One region of the Pseudarthrobacter sp. O4 genome, then DNA from elsewhere that is predicted to be linked to it. Evidence: riboswitches for the same ligand, from Rfam matches in the RefSeq annotation. Region 1 holds a riboswitch; each other region holds the start of a gene.

What was found. A riboswitch is a leader RNA that binds a small molecule or an ion and turns the genes downstream of it on or off. The one in region 1 is predicted to bind cyclic di-AMP.
Region 2: linked by a shared signal. The riboswitch ahead of ACQCSU_RS02930 (hypothetical protein) and the one ahead of ACQCSU_RS15665 (M23 family metallopeptidase) in region 1 are both predicted to bind cyclic di-AMP.
Region 3: linked by a shared signal. The riboswitch ahead of ACQCSU_RS14730 (hypothetical protein) and the one ahead of ACQCSU_RS15665 (M23 family metallopeptidase) in region 1 are both predicted to bind cyclic di-AMP.

Annotation. Positions count from the first base shown of each region.
Region 1 covers NZ_CP189591.1:3,353,405-3,356,668, reverse strand. Annotated here, with positions in the region: gene ACQCSU_RS15670 (NlpC/P60 family protein) at 1-224, opposite strand, end outside; cyclic di-AMP (ydaO/yuaA leader) riboswitch at 533-702, opposite strand; gene ACQCSU_RS15665 (M23 family metallopeptidase) at 838-1,656, opposite strand; cyclic di-AMP (ydaO/yuaA leader) riboswitch at 1,661-1,873, opposite strand; gene ACQCSU_RS15660 (metal-dependent transcriptional regulator) at 2,023-2,718, opposite strand; gene serC (phosphoserine transaminase) at 3,050-3,264, shown strand, end outside.
Region 2 covers NZ_CP189591.1:645,017-648,280, reverse strand. Annotated here, with positions in the region: gene ACQCSU_RS02945 (DUF222 domain-containing protein) at 1-485, opposite strand, end outside; gene ACQCSU_RS02940 (DNA alkylation repair protein) at 597-1,277, shown strand; gene ACQCSU_RS02935 (hypothetical protein) at 1,293-1,547, opposite strand; cyclic di-AMP (ydaO/yuaA leader) riboswitch at 1,715-1,914, shown strand; gene ACQCSU_RS02930 (hypothetical protein) at 1,919-2,665, shown strand; gene ACQCSU_RS02925 (YnfA family protein) at 2,843-3,181, opposite strand; gene ACQCSU_RS02920 (APC family permease) at 3,203-3,264, opposite strand, start outside.
Region 3 covers NZ_CP189591.1:3,154,706-3,157,969, forward strand. Annotated here, with positions in the region: gene upp (uracil phosphoribosyltransferase) at 1-630, shown strand, start outside; gene ACQCSU_RS14725 (VOC family protein) at 738-1,115, shown strand; gene ACQCSU_RS14730 (hypothetical protein) at 1,242-2,036, opposite strand; cyclic di-AMP (ydaO/yuaA leader) riboswitch at 2,035-2,194, opposite strand; gene ACQCSU_RS14735 (HAMP domain-containing sensor histidine kinase) at 2,435-3,264, opposite strand, start outside.

The sequences.
Region 1 (3,264 bases):
TGGACTTCGAGGGCCGAAGCGGAGGTGGATTCGCGCTGAACGTTGGTCTCGGCAGCGTTGGCTGCGATTCCGCTGGTCAGGACAAGCCCGGAAGCGGCAGCGACGACTGCGGCCTGGCGGCCCATGGTGCCGGCGTTGTCGCCGACGGCCTTGGCAATGACAGCAAGCGAGCTGGTCTTGGTGACCTCGGCGCGGTGCCGTGCAGTATTTGCACGAGTAGTCATTAAGTTCTCTCTTTCGTGATCCTTGGACCGCACTTTTCAGGCGCGGACAGAGGACGCTCCGGCATCTTGGGGGTACGCCGGATCGCCCCGAATGGGTTACTTAGCGAAGGGTGTACTGCGAAGACGCGCCAAAAGCGGGAACTGCTTGCAGGTGCTTGGCCTGCGGGCCGGACTCAGCAGAGATTGAGTCGGCGGGGTGAGATCCATTCCGGGCGCCAGCAAGGGCAGCACGGGACGTGGATTTCAGCGGGCTCGAATGAGCCGCGCAAGCGCGGTGACGCGCAGCATTGTGGCGTGAAGACACGAAAGTAGCCTCTCCCAATGCCTGCGAGGTGAGCTGTCGGATTCGGATGGGAGTCACCCGGCCGCGCTGCTTCCTGGGAAGCTTTGCGACTTAACCCCAAGGTCTTCTTGCGAAGACCAAAATTGGTTCCCCCGCCCCTGCCAGACGATGTAATGCGAACGGACCTTGAGCGGTGGCAGAGCTAGGCAATCCACTCAAGAGCGCCAACTTCGGAGAAGTTGGCGTACTTCATACGGTACAGCAGTTGGGATTCAATGTCACATTCAGATCACGGCGTGTCATAAGAATGCGAGAGTCATCCATCGGCTTTTAGAGCCAGCCAGTGGGGTCCACGACGTCGCCGTTGACCATCACTTCGAAGTGCAGGTGGCACCCGGTGGAGGCGCCGGTTGTCCCGCTCATGGCCACAAGATCGCCGCGTGAGACCGTCTGGCCAACACGGACGCTGGCTGAGGACAGATGGTTGTAGGTGGTCTCCAGACCGTTGCCGTGATCGATCACCACGCGGTTGCCGCCGCCGAAGGGATGCCAGCCGGTGAACGTGACGGTGCCGCTGGCGGCCGCGTGGACCGCCGTTCCGCACTGCGCGGCGTAGTCCTGGCCGCGGTGGAACTCGCCGGAACCGCCGGTGATGGGACTGACGCGGTAGCCGAAGGGCGAGGCGGAAACCATCTGGTCCAGCGGTGCGCCCAGGCTGCCGGAAGAAGCGGCGCGCGTGATGCTGCCCGCGGACTGTGCGCTCAGCAACTGCTTCAGCTTGCCGTCGGGATCGCCCTTGGTGGTCACGGCAGTCCGGCTGAAGTCGATCTTGGCGGCGGAGGCGGCCGTCACATTCGGCTGCGCCGCCGCGGAGACCGAGCCCGACGAGGCGTCGGTAGCCATGACCGGGCCGGTGGCGGGGACGGCGACCGTCAGGACCAGACCCGTAGCAGCCAGGGCAATGCCGGCCTTCTGCCCCACACCACTGGCGGCGGCAAATTCCGTTACCTGGCGGAACGGGCTCCGGCGGCCGCGGCGTTCGTCGCGGTGCGCGTCACGCGGGCGGTCTGCCATAACGGCGACGGCCGGTCGCGGCTCCGGAGCGGGGCCGGTCGCACGACGGCGGCCCCGCGAGGTCTGGGTGGTCAAGAACGGTTCCTCTCTGGATAGCCTGCGAAGTTAGCTGTCGGATTCGGGTCAGAGAGATCAAAGACCCGGTCCGCCGTGAACAAGCATCCAGGCACAGGGGAATCCAAAAAGTCCCTCGGTGAAGTGTGCTTGCCGCTGGCGGACTTCACCCCAAGGCTGCTTGAAAACAGCCGGAAGTGGTTCCCCCGCCTCTGCCATAAGGTGACTCTGCGACTGATCCGCTGGCAGAGTTCGGCTTCGGATCAGGTAACGCTTTGGTATCGGTACTGGTGACTAACTATAGGCGATTAAGCCGCCCAGTAATAATCCCGTTATCTCTGCTGTGCACAACTCATGGGTCATCCCACGAGTTGTGGTTCCGGACGGTTAGCCGACGGTAACAAAGACGTGGGCGGCAACCTCGGGAGGCAGCTCGAGGGCGCCTTCGATGTCCGGAACGCGGACCGAGATGTACTCGCCGACGCGTTCCAGGGACACAAGGGCGCCGGGACGGATGCCTCCCTCGTCGAGCTGGACGAGCAGTTCCGGTTCCACCTGGATGGGCTCGGCAAGCCGGTTCACCGTGATCCGGGAATCGGCCCCGTAGCCGGCCATCGCTTCCAGCAGACTCACGACTCCGTCGGAGTAGGGCTGGGAGGGCACGCCGCCGAGCTCCGCGAGCCCGGGGATCGGATTTCCATAAGGAGAGACAGTGGGATGGTTGAGCATCTCGAAGATCCGCCGTTCCACCCGCTCGCTCATGACATGCTCCCAGCGGCAGGCTTCCTCGTGGACGTAGGCCCAGTCGAGGCCGATCACGTCGGCCAGCAGCCGCTCGGCCAGGCGGTGCTTGCGCATGACCCCGATGGCGCGTTTCCGGCCGGTTTCAGTCAACTCAAGGTGCCGGTCACCCGAAACAACCACCAGGCCGTCGCGTTCCATGCGGCCGATGGTCTGCGAGACGGTGGGGCCGGAGTGGCGCAGCCGTTCGGCGATGCGGGCGCGGAGGGCGACGATGTTCTCTTCTTCAAGTTCCAGAATGGTCCGCAGATACATCTCGGTTGTATCGATCAGATCCGTCATTCAGCTCAGCTCCTCGAGCGCCGTCCTTGCGTCATTCCCACCGTACCGCGTGCCGGTTGTAGGCAGCGTGCCCTGGCGGGAACGGCCGTACGTTCGCAGGACAGCTTAGCCTATTTTGAATTACTCCGGATAATCCCCCGGCCGCTTCAGCAGGAGCCGGGGGCTCGCGGCTTTGTCTCAATGACCGGACTATGACGGACTCTTTTCCCGCCCGCCCGGGGCAGTCAGGCAGAATGACAAGGAGGCTTCGTTGCAGCCACCCTGCCGGGCCACCTCCCAAGCAAGGGTTGTACCAGCCGCCAAGCGTTTACCAGCCGAAAATGGAGCCACTGTGAGCGACACCAGCATCACGATTCCCGCAAACCTCCTGCCCAAGGACGGCCGGTTCGGCGCCGGCCCCTCCAAGGTCCGCCCGGAACAGATGGAAGCCCTTGCCGCCTCGGCAACCCTGCTGGGAACGTCCCACCGCCAGGCGCCGGTCAAGAACCTCGTGGGCTCGGTCCGGAAGGGACTGAGCGAGTTCTTCCGCGCTCCCGATGGCTACGA
Region 2 (3,264 bases), 2.0 Mb from region 1:
TCGACGGCGCAGCGGTCCGCGGCGGACAGGCAGGCGGTTTCCTTCACGAGGAGGGTGGCGCGCCATTCGTTGAGCTGGCCGGTGTGCAGGGCGGTGAGGGTGTGCGGCATTTCGGTGACGAGGGCTTTCGCCAGGCCCAGGAGCCGTCCGCCGCGGGCGGGGGATTCGCGCCGGGCCAGGGCGATCTGCGCCGCGACCCCGGCGCCGAGCTCCGCCGCCGGAACGCCCTGCGCGCGCCGGGTGCGGCGTTGGGCGGCGTCGAACGCGACCGTGATCCGGGCCTGCAGCGCGGCCGCGGCGGACTTCAGATCCTCCAGCTGCCGGAGCTGGTCGATCAGCCCGGCACCGCCGTCGTCGTCGGATGCGCGGGCGTGACAGGGGCGGACAGTACCGAGCAGGCGGGCGACATCCGTGACCGTAACGCCGCTTCCAGCGCCGCCATGTCCTCCCGGAACCACCACTTCGGGCTCCCGCTTGCCGTCCATGAACCCAGTCTTCCAGCGGGGTCAGACAAAAAGACCCGGCAGAATGAGCCGCGAGATAGGCCACCGAGAAACCGGCGCGGCGACCCCACAACAATGCGAAAGAATGGTCCCATGAGCGACGCCGGCGAGTTTATCGATTCCTCGCTGCAACGCGAAGGGTCCTGGTCCCGGGCGGACGAGTTGCAGGCACGCGTGGGCGGCGATCTGCGCTTCTATGGCGCCTCGGTCGGAGCGGTGCGCGGAACTGTCCGCGACGCGCTGCGTCGCCACCGCGAGTTGCTGCATGATGACATCACCGCGCTGAGCTCAGAACTTTGGTCCGTACCGGTTTTCGAGCGACGGCTGGCGGCCGTGGTCCTGCTGCAGTCCAAGGTCCGCATGCTGGACAACGCGGACCTGACCCGGATTGAAGGCTTCCTGAGAACCGCGCAATTGCGGGAGCTGGCCGATCCGCTCGCCGTCGACGTCGTCGGCCCGCTGGTTTCGGGACTGGACCTGCTGGGCAGGGTGCGAGCGGACAGCGTGCTGGACCGCTGGGCCCGGGAACCTGACGTCTGGCTACGCCGCGCCGCCCTGCTCTCGCCGCTCCGGGCGCTCCGGGCCGGCGGGGGAGACTGGCGCAAGTTTGTCGGCCATGCGAAGGCGGCGCTGGCCGTCTCACCGGGGCACGACGCGGACGCGGACGCGGACGCCGATGCCGACGCCGACCTCCTCCGGGAGGCAGTCGCCGTGGTGCTCGACGACGTCGCGAAACACCGGCCAGAGCTGGAATTCACGGCCACCGGGACGTGACGGAAGCGTCCCGCATCAGCTGTCGGACCGTCGCTCCACAACCGCGTAGGCCTTGCCATCCAGGAACTGCCAGTCCGTGACCACCATAAAGCCGAGTGCATCCACACGGTCGTTCAGGACATGGACGTCGAAACCGCCGTCGCGGGGCTCAGCGTCCCAGGTTGAGACGCGGACTTCCTGGCCTTCGAGGATCAGCAGCTCGGTGTTGACGTCAAAATCCTCCTGAGGCTGATCGCTCAGCTGGCAGATGGCGACAGAGTGGCTGTTCATTTCGGGCCTCCGCTTCAGGGATCGCTGCTGGCATCATCCTATGCCTGAGCCCGGCGATGCCGAGGGAAAAAGCCCCGGATGGACCCCGCACCCGTTACCTCAATGTGACATTCCGTGATCATCCCGTTACCGTTGTTAGGTGCCTGTTGTCTCCGATACGGGCGCTCCCCAGCCGATTGCCTAACTCTGCCGCGGCCCGGGGGTAACTCGCATCAACGTCCGGCAGAGACGGGGAAACCACTTTTTGACCAGCTGATATGCAGGTCTTGGGGTGAAGCCGCACGGCCCGCCACGCGGGCCCCGAGTGCGGCCGGGTGCCTCCCATCCGAATCCGACAGCTCACCTCGCAGGCATTGGGAGAGGCTACATTCATGACTTCAAGCAATACTTCCGCGCGCCATCGTGGCGCCACCACGAGCCCGCTTTCGGCAATTTCCTCCGCATTTGCGGGCAATGCAGGCACCATCGGCCGCCAGGCCGCCGTGATCGCCGCAGCATCAGGTCTGGTACTCAGCAGCGCCATGGCCGCCAACGCGGCGGAGGCACCCGTCGAGCGCAACTCCGCACCGGCGTCGTCCGTTGACGTCAAGGATCAGGTCTCCGCTCCGGTCAACGCGGATTCCACTGTCCAGATCGCCTTCGAGCGTCCGGCCGTGGTCTCGACTCCCGCGCCCGTCGTCGAACAGCCCAAGCCGGCTGCAGCTGTCCCCACCGCCGCCCCGGAGCTTGCCGCAGCTCCTAAGGCTACCGTGCAGGTCCAGGCCGCTGCCCCCGCCCCCGCCGCTGCCCCGGCAGCCGGCGGCGTCAACGCCACGCTGCTTTCGGCCGCCTACGGCCAGGTTGGAATCACGCAGGACTGCACTGCGATGGTCGAAAAGGCGCTCGGCGCAGCCGGCATTCCGGTAGGCGACATCGGCCCAGCGGCGTTCCTCAAGTACGGCAAGGTTGTGGCGACTCCGGAGCCGGGCGACATGATCGTCCAGGCCGGCCACGTTGCCATCTACGCCGGCAACGGACAGGCCGTCAGCGGTGGCATCAACGGCAATACAACCGTGGCACACCCGATGTCGTGGCTCACCGCCACCGGCCCCGTGACGTTCGTCCGCGCCGGAGTCTGACGCACGGCTAACGTGCAGGGTTTTACGCAGTAGGATAACGAGCCCAGCGGCTTAAGCGGCCGGTGATCAGTTGCCTTGGGGGCAGCGGATCACCGGCCTTCTGCGCGCCCGACCGCGCTGCAAGACCAGCACCCGCGCTGTAAGACCAGCACCCGCGCTGCAGGCCCGGCACCACGCCTAACCAGAGTTGCGCGGTGCGAACATGATGACCGCTACTCCAACCAGGCAGATCGCCGATCCCGCGATGTCCCAGCGGTCCGGCCGGAAGCCGTCGAAAACCATTCCCCAGGCCAGCGACCCTGCGACGAACACGCCTCCGTAGGCGGCCAGGATCCGGCCGAAGTGCGCGTCGGGCTGGAGCGTCGCGGCGAAACCGTAAATTCCCAATGCGAGCACCCCGAGCCCGGCCCACCACCAGTCCTTGCCCTCCCGCACCGACTGCCACACCAGCCAGGCGCCGCCGATCTCCGCTGCGGCGGCCAGCACGAACAACAGGACGGTTTTTGCGATAGTCACCGACTCATCATCGCAGCGTGGTCAGGGATTCCGGGTTGTCGCAAGGCGCAGGCGCACCACGCGGTACACGACGCCGGCCGCGA
Region 3 (3,264 bases), 200 kb from region 1:
ACTCTCGTTGTGGACCACCCGCTGGTCGCCCATAAGCTCACCGTTCTGCGGGACAAGAACACCCCGTCCCCGGTCTTCCGCCAGCTCACCGAGGAGCTCGTCACGCTCCTGGCGTATGAGGCCACCCGTGAGGTCCGCACCGAGCCCGTGACCATCGAGACCCCGGTCAGCACCACCATCGGCACCGCCTTCACCAAGCCCACTCCGCTGGTGGTCCCGATCCTCCGTGCCGGGCTCGGCATGCTCGAGGGCATGACCAAGCTGGTCCCCACCGCCGAGGTCGGCTTCCTGGGCATGGCCCGGGACGAGGAGACCCTGGACATCATCACCTACGCCGAGCGCCTCCCCGAGGACCTCACGGACCGCCAGATCTTTGTCCTGGACCCCATGCTGGCCACGGGCGGCACCCTGCGCGAGGCCATCAAGTTCCTCTTCAAGCGCGGCGCCTCCGACGTCACCTGCATCTGCCTGCTCGCCGCCCCCGAAGGCTTGGCCAGGCTGGAGGAGGAGCTCGCGGACGCCAACGTGACGATCGTCCTCGCCTCGATCGACGAGAAGCTCAACGAGAAGTCCTACATAGTGCCCGGCCTGGGCGACGCCGGCGACCGCCTCTACGGCATCGCGGGCTAGTACAGCCAGGCAGCCGCGTCGAGGACCCGGCGCCGAGGACCCGGCTATTGCCGGGACCGGCACACGTTCCCTTCCGGAATCCCGCAACCCGCGCTAGCGTGTGGGCCATGGACTGGAAACTTGAACTCGTGTTTGTCCCCGTGTCCGATGTGGACCGCGCCAAGGATTTCTACGTCAACAAAGTCGGCTTCAACGCCGACTACGACGAGCGGCCCACGGACGGCATCCGCTTCGTCCAGCTGACCCCGCCGGGCTCCGGCTGCTCGATCGCCATCGGCGAGGGCCTCAACGAGGCGCCGCCAGGCACCGCTCCCAGCCTGCAGCTCGTGGTCAGCGACATCCAGGCCGCGCACAAGCAGCTCAAGGATAACGGCGTGGACGTCAGCGACGTCGATGTCCAGGACTGGGGCCACTTCGTCCATTTTGCCGATCCCGACGGCAACAAATGGGCGGTGCAGTACATCCCCAACCGGCCCAACGGCTAGACGCACCAGCGCACGTCCGTCCCGCCTCCGTCCACTGACAGCACTCAGCACGAAAGAATGCCCCGAACCGCAGGGATTCGGGGCATTCTTGCTGAAGCAGGTTCGTCCGGGAAACTGCCGGCTGGCTTAGTACCAGTTGTGCGCGTAATGGAAGTTCAGGGCGCCGCTGGGGGAGCCGTAGCGTTCCTTGACGTAATTGAGACCCCAGTTGATCTGGGTCCGGTAGTTGGTCAGGTAGTCAGCGCCGGAGCTCGCCATTTTTTCGGCCGGCAGGGACTGGACCACACCGTAGGCGCCGCTGCTCGGATTCGTGGCCGTGGTCTTCCACTCGGACTCCTTGGTCCAGAGCTTCATCAGGCTCTGCATTTCGCCGGGCCCCCAGCCGTAGGATTCCAGTTGCGATGCGGCGTAGGCCTGCGCCGCGGCGGGATCGTCAACGGCGACGGGAGTCGCCGCTTCGGGGGCCGGTGCGGGTGCCGCGACAGGTGCGGGGGCAGGTGCCGGAGCCGCGACAGGTACAGGTGCCGGAGCCGCGGCAGGTGCAGGTGCTTCAGCGGGCTTCACCTCCGCGGACTGGGCCTCGACGCTGGCGCCGGGGGGCACAGAGGTCTGGGCGTCGACGCGGACCCGTTCGAAGTTCAGGGGCGTCAGCGGGTCGGCAACGGTGGCCGACGCCTTGGAGCTGCCGGCGGCGGAGGGACCGTTGGCCGTCTCGGCGGCCTGACCGGCAGCGCCAACTCCGACGAGGACCGCGCAGGCGGTGGCAACGACGGCGGCGCGGCGGCCAGTGGAACCGATGCCCGCGGCAAACCGGGACAGGGCCGAGGCCGGCTTGGCTGACTCTGCGCGGTGGCGTGAATGCGTGGAGCGGGACTTGCCTGCAGCGCTGTCGGGGCGCGTTTGTACTTTGAATTCAGTCATGATGCCTCTCAAACGCCTGCGGAGTTAGCTGTCGGGTTCGGATGAGAAATCCGGCCGCACGGTGCTTCACGTGTCGGCTTCACCCCAAGGGTGCATAGATGCAGAATGCCCGGGAACTCTGGGTCCCCCGCCTCTGCCTGGTCCAGCGAATCCGGGAAGCGGCAGAGTTTGGCGTCCATCCGGATATACGGCGCCAGTGGTGGCCGCACTCTAAAAACCGTACAGGAGTTCCATCCGAGAGTCACATTTTGGTAACGGACATCACGACAGCGGAGTGTCGCCTTGTGCTCTTCCGCCTGGCCGTCGGTGCCGTTGCGCCGCCTGCGTGCCCACTCGACGCGCAGTAACGTCTAGCCGGCACGTAACCGTCGAACGGCGGTGGACGGACGCGACCGCGGCTAGGTCACGGGCGGGCTCGTGGGCAGGCGAACGGCGAACTCCGTCCGGCCTGGCCGGGAGGTGACCTCGACGGTGCCGCCGTGGGCCGCGACAATCGCCTGCACGATCGACAAGCCAAGCCCGCTGGTCCCCTCGGCAGTGGTTGCCGTCGTTGCCGGGGCGGGGGCCCAGGGGCTGCGGGAAATCGCCGAACGGGAGGTTGGCGCCGTCGTAGCTGCCGGATTCTTCCGCGCGGCGTCCGCGCGGGCAAAGCGTGAAAAGACCTTATTCATGAACTGAGGGGGGATCCCGTCCCCGTTGTCGGTCACCGTGACCACGGCGCTTCCATCGGCTGAACGCATCACTCCGGTCACCACCGTCGTCCCGGCCCCGGTGTGCTTGCGCGCATTGGACAGCAGGTTGGCCAGCACCTGATGCAGCTGGGCGGAGTCGCCGCGGACCACCACCGGCTCTTCGGGGAGTTCCAGTTGCCAGACGTGATCCGGGGCCATGACCTTCTCGTCACTGACGGTCTCGATCGCCAGCTGGGTGAGGTCCACCTCGCTGAGCTTGAGGGGCTGGCCCTCGTCCAGGCGGGCCAGCAGCAGCAGATCCTCAACCAAGGTGGTCATCCGTTCGGACTGGCTCTGCACCCGTGCGAGGGACTTCTCACCGTCCGGCGTGAATTGCTCGGTCATCCGCATCAGCTCGGTGTAGCCGCGGATAGCGGTTAGCGGGGTCCGCAGCTCATGCGAGGCATCGGCCACGAACTGGCGCACCCTCATTTCGCTGAGCTGCCGCGCCTCGAGCGCGTTGGAGACATTGTCCAGCATCTGGTTCAGCGCGTATC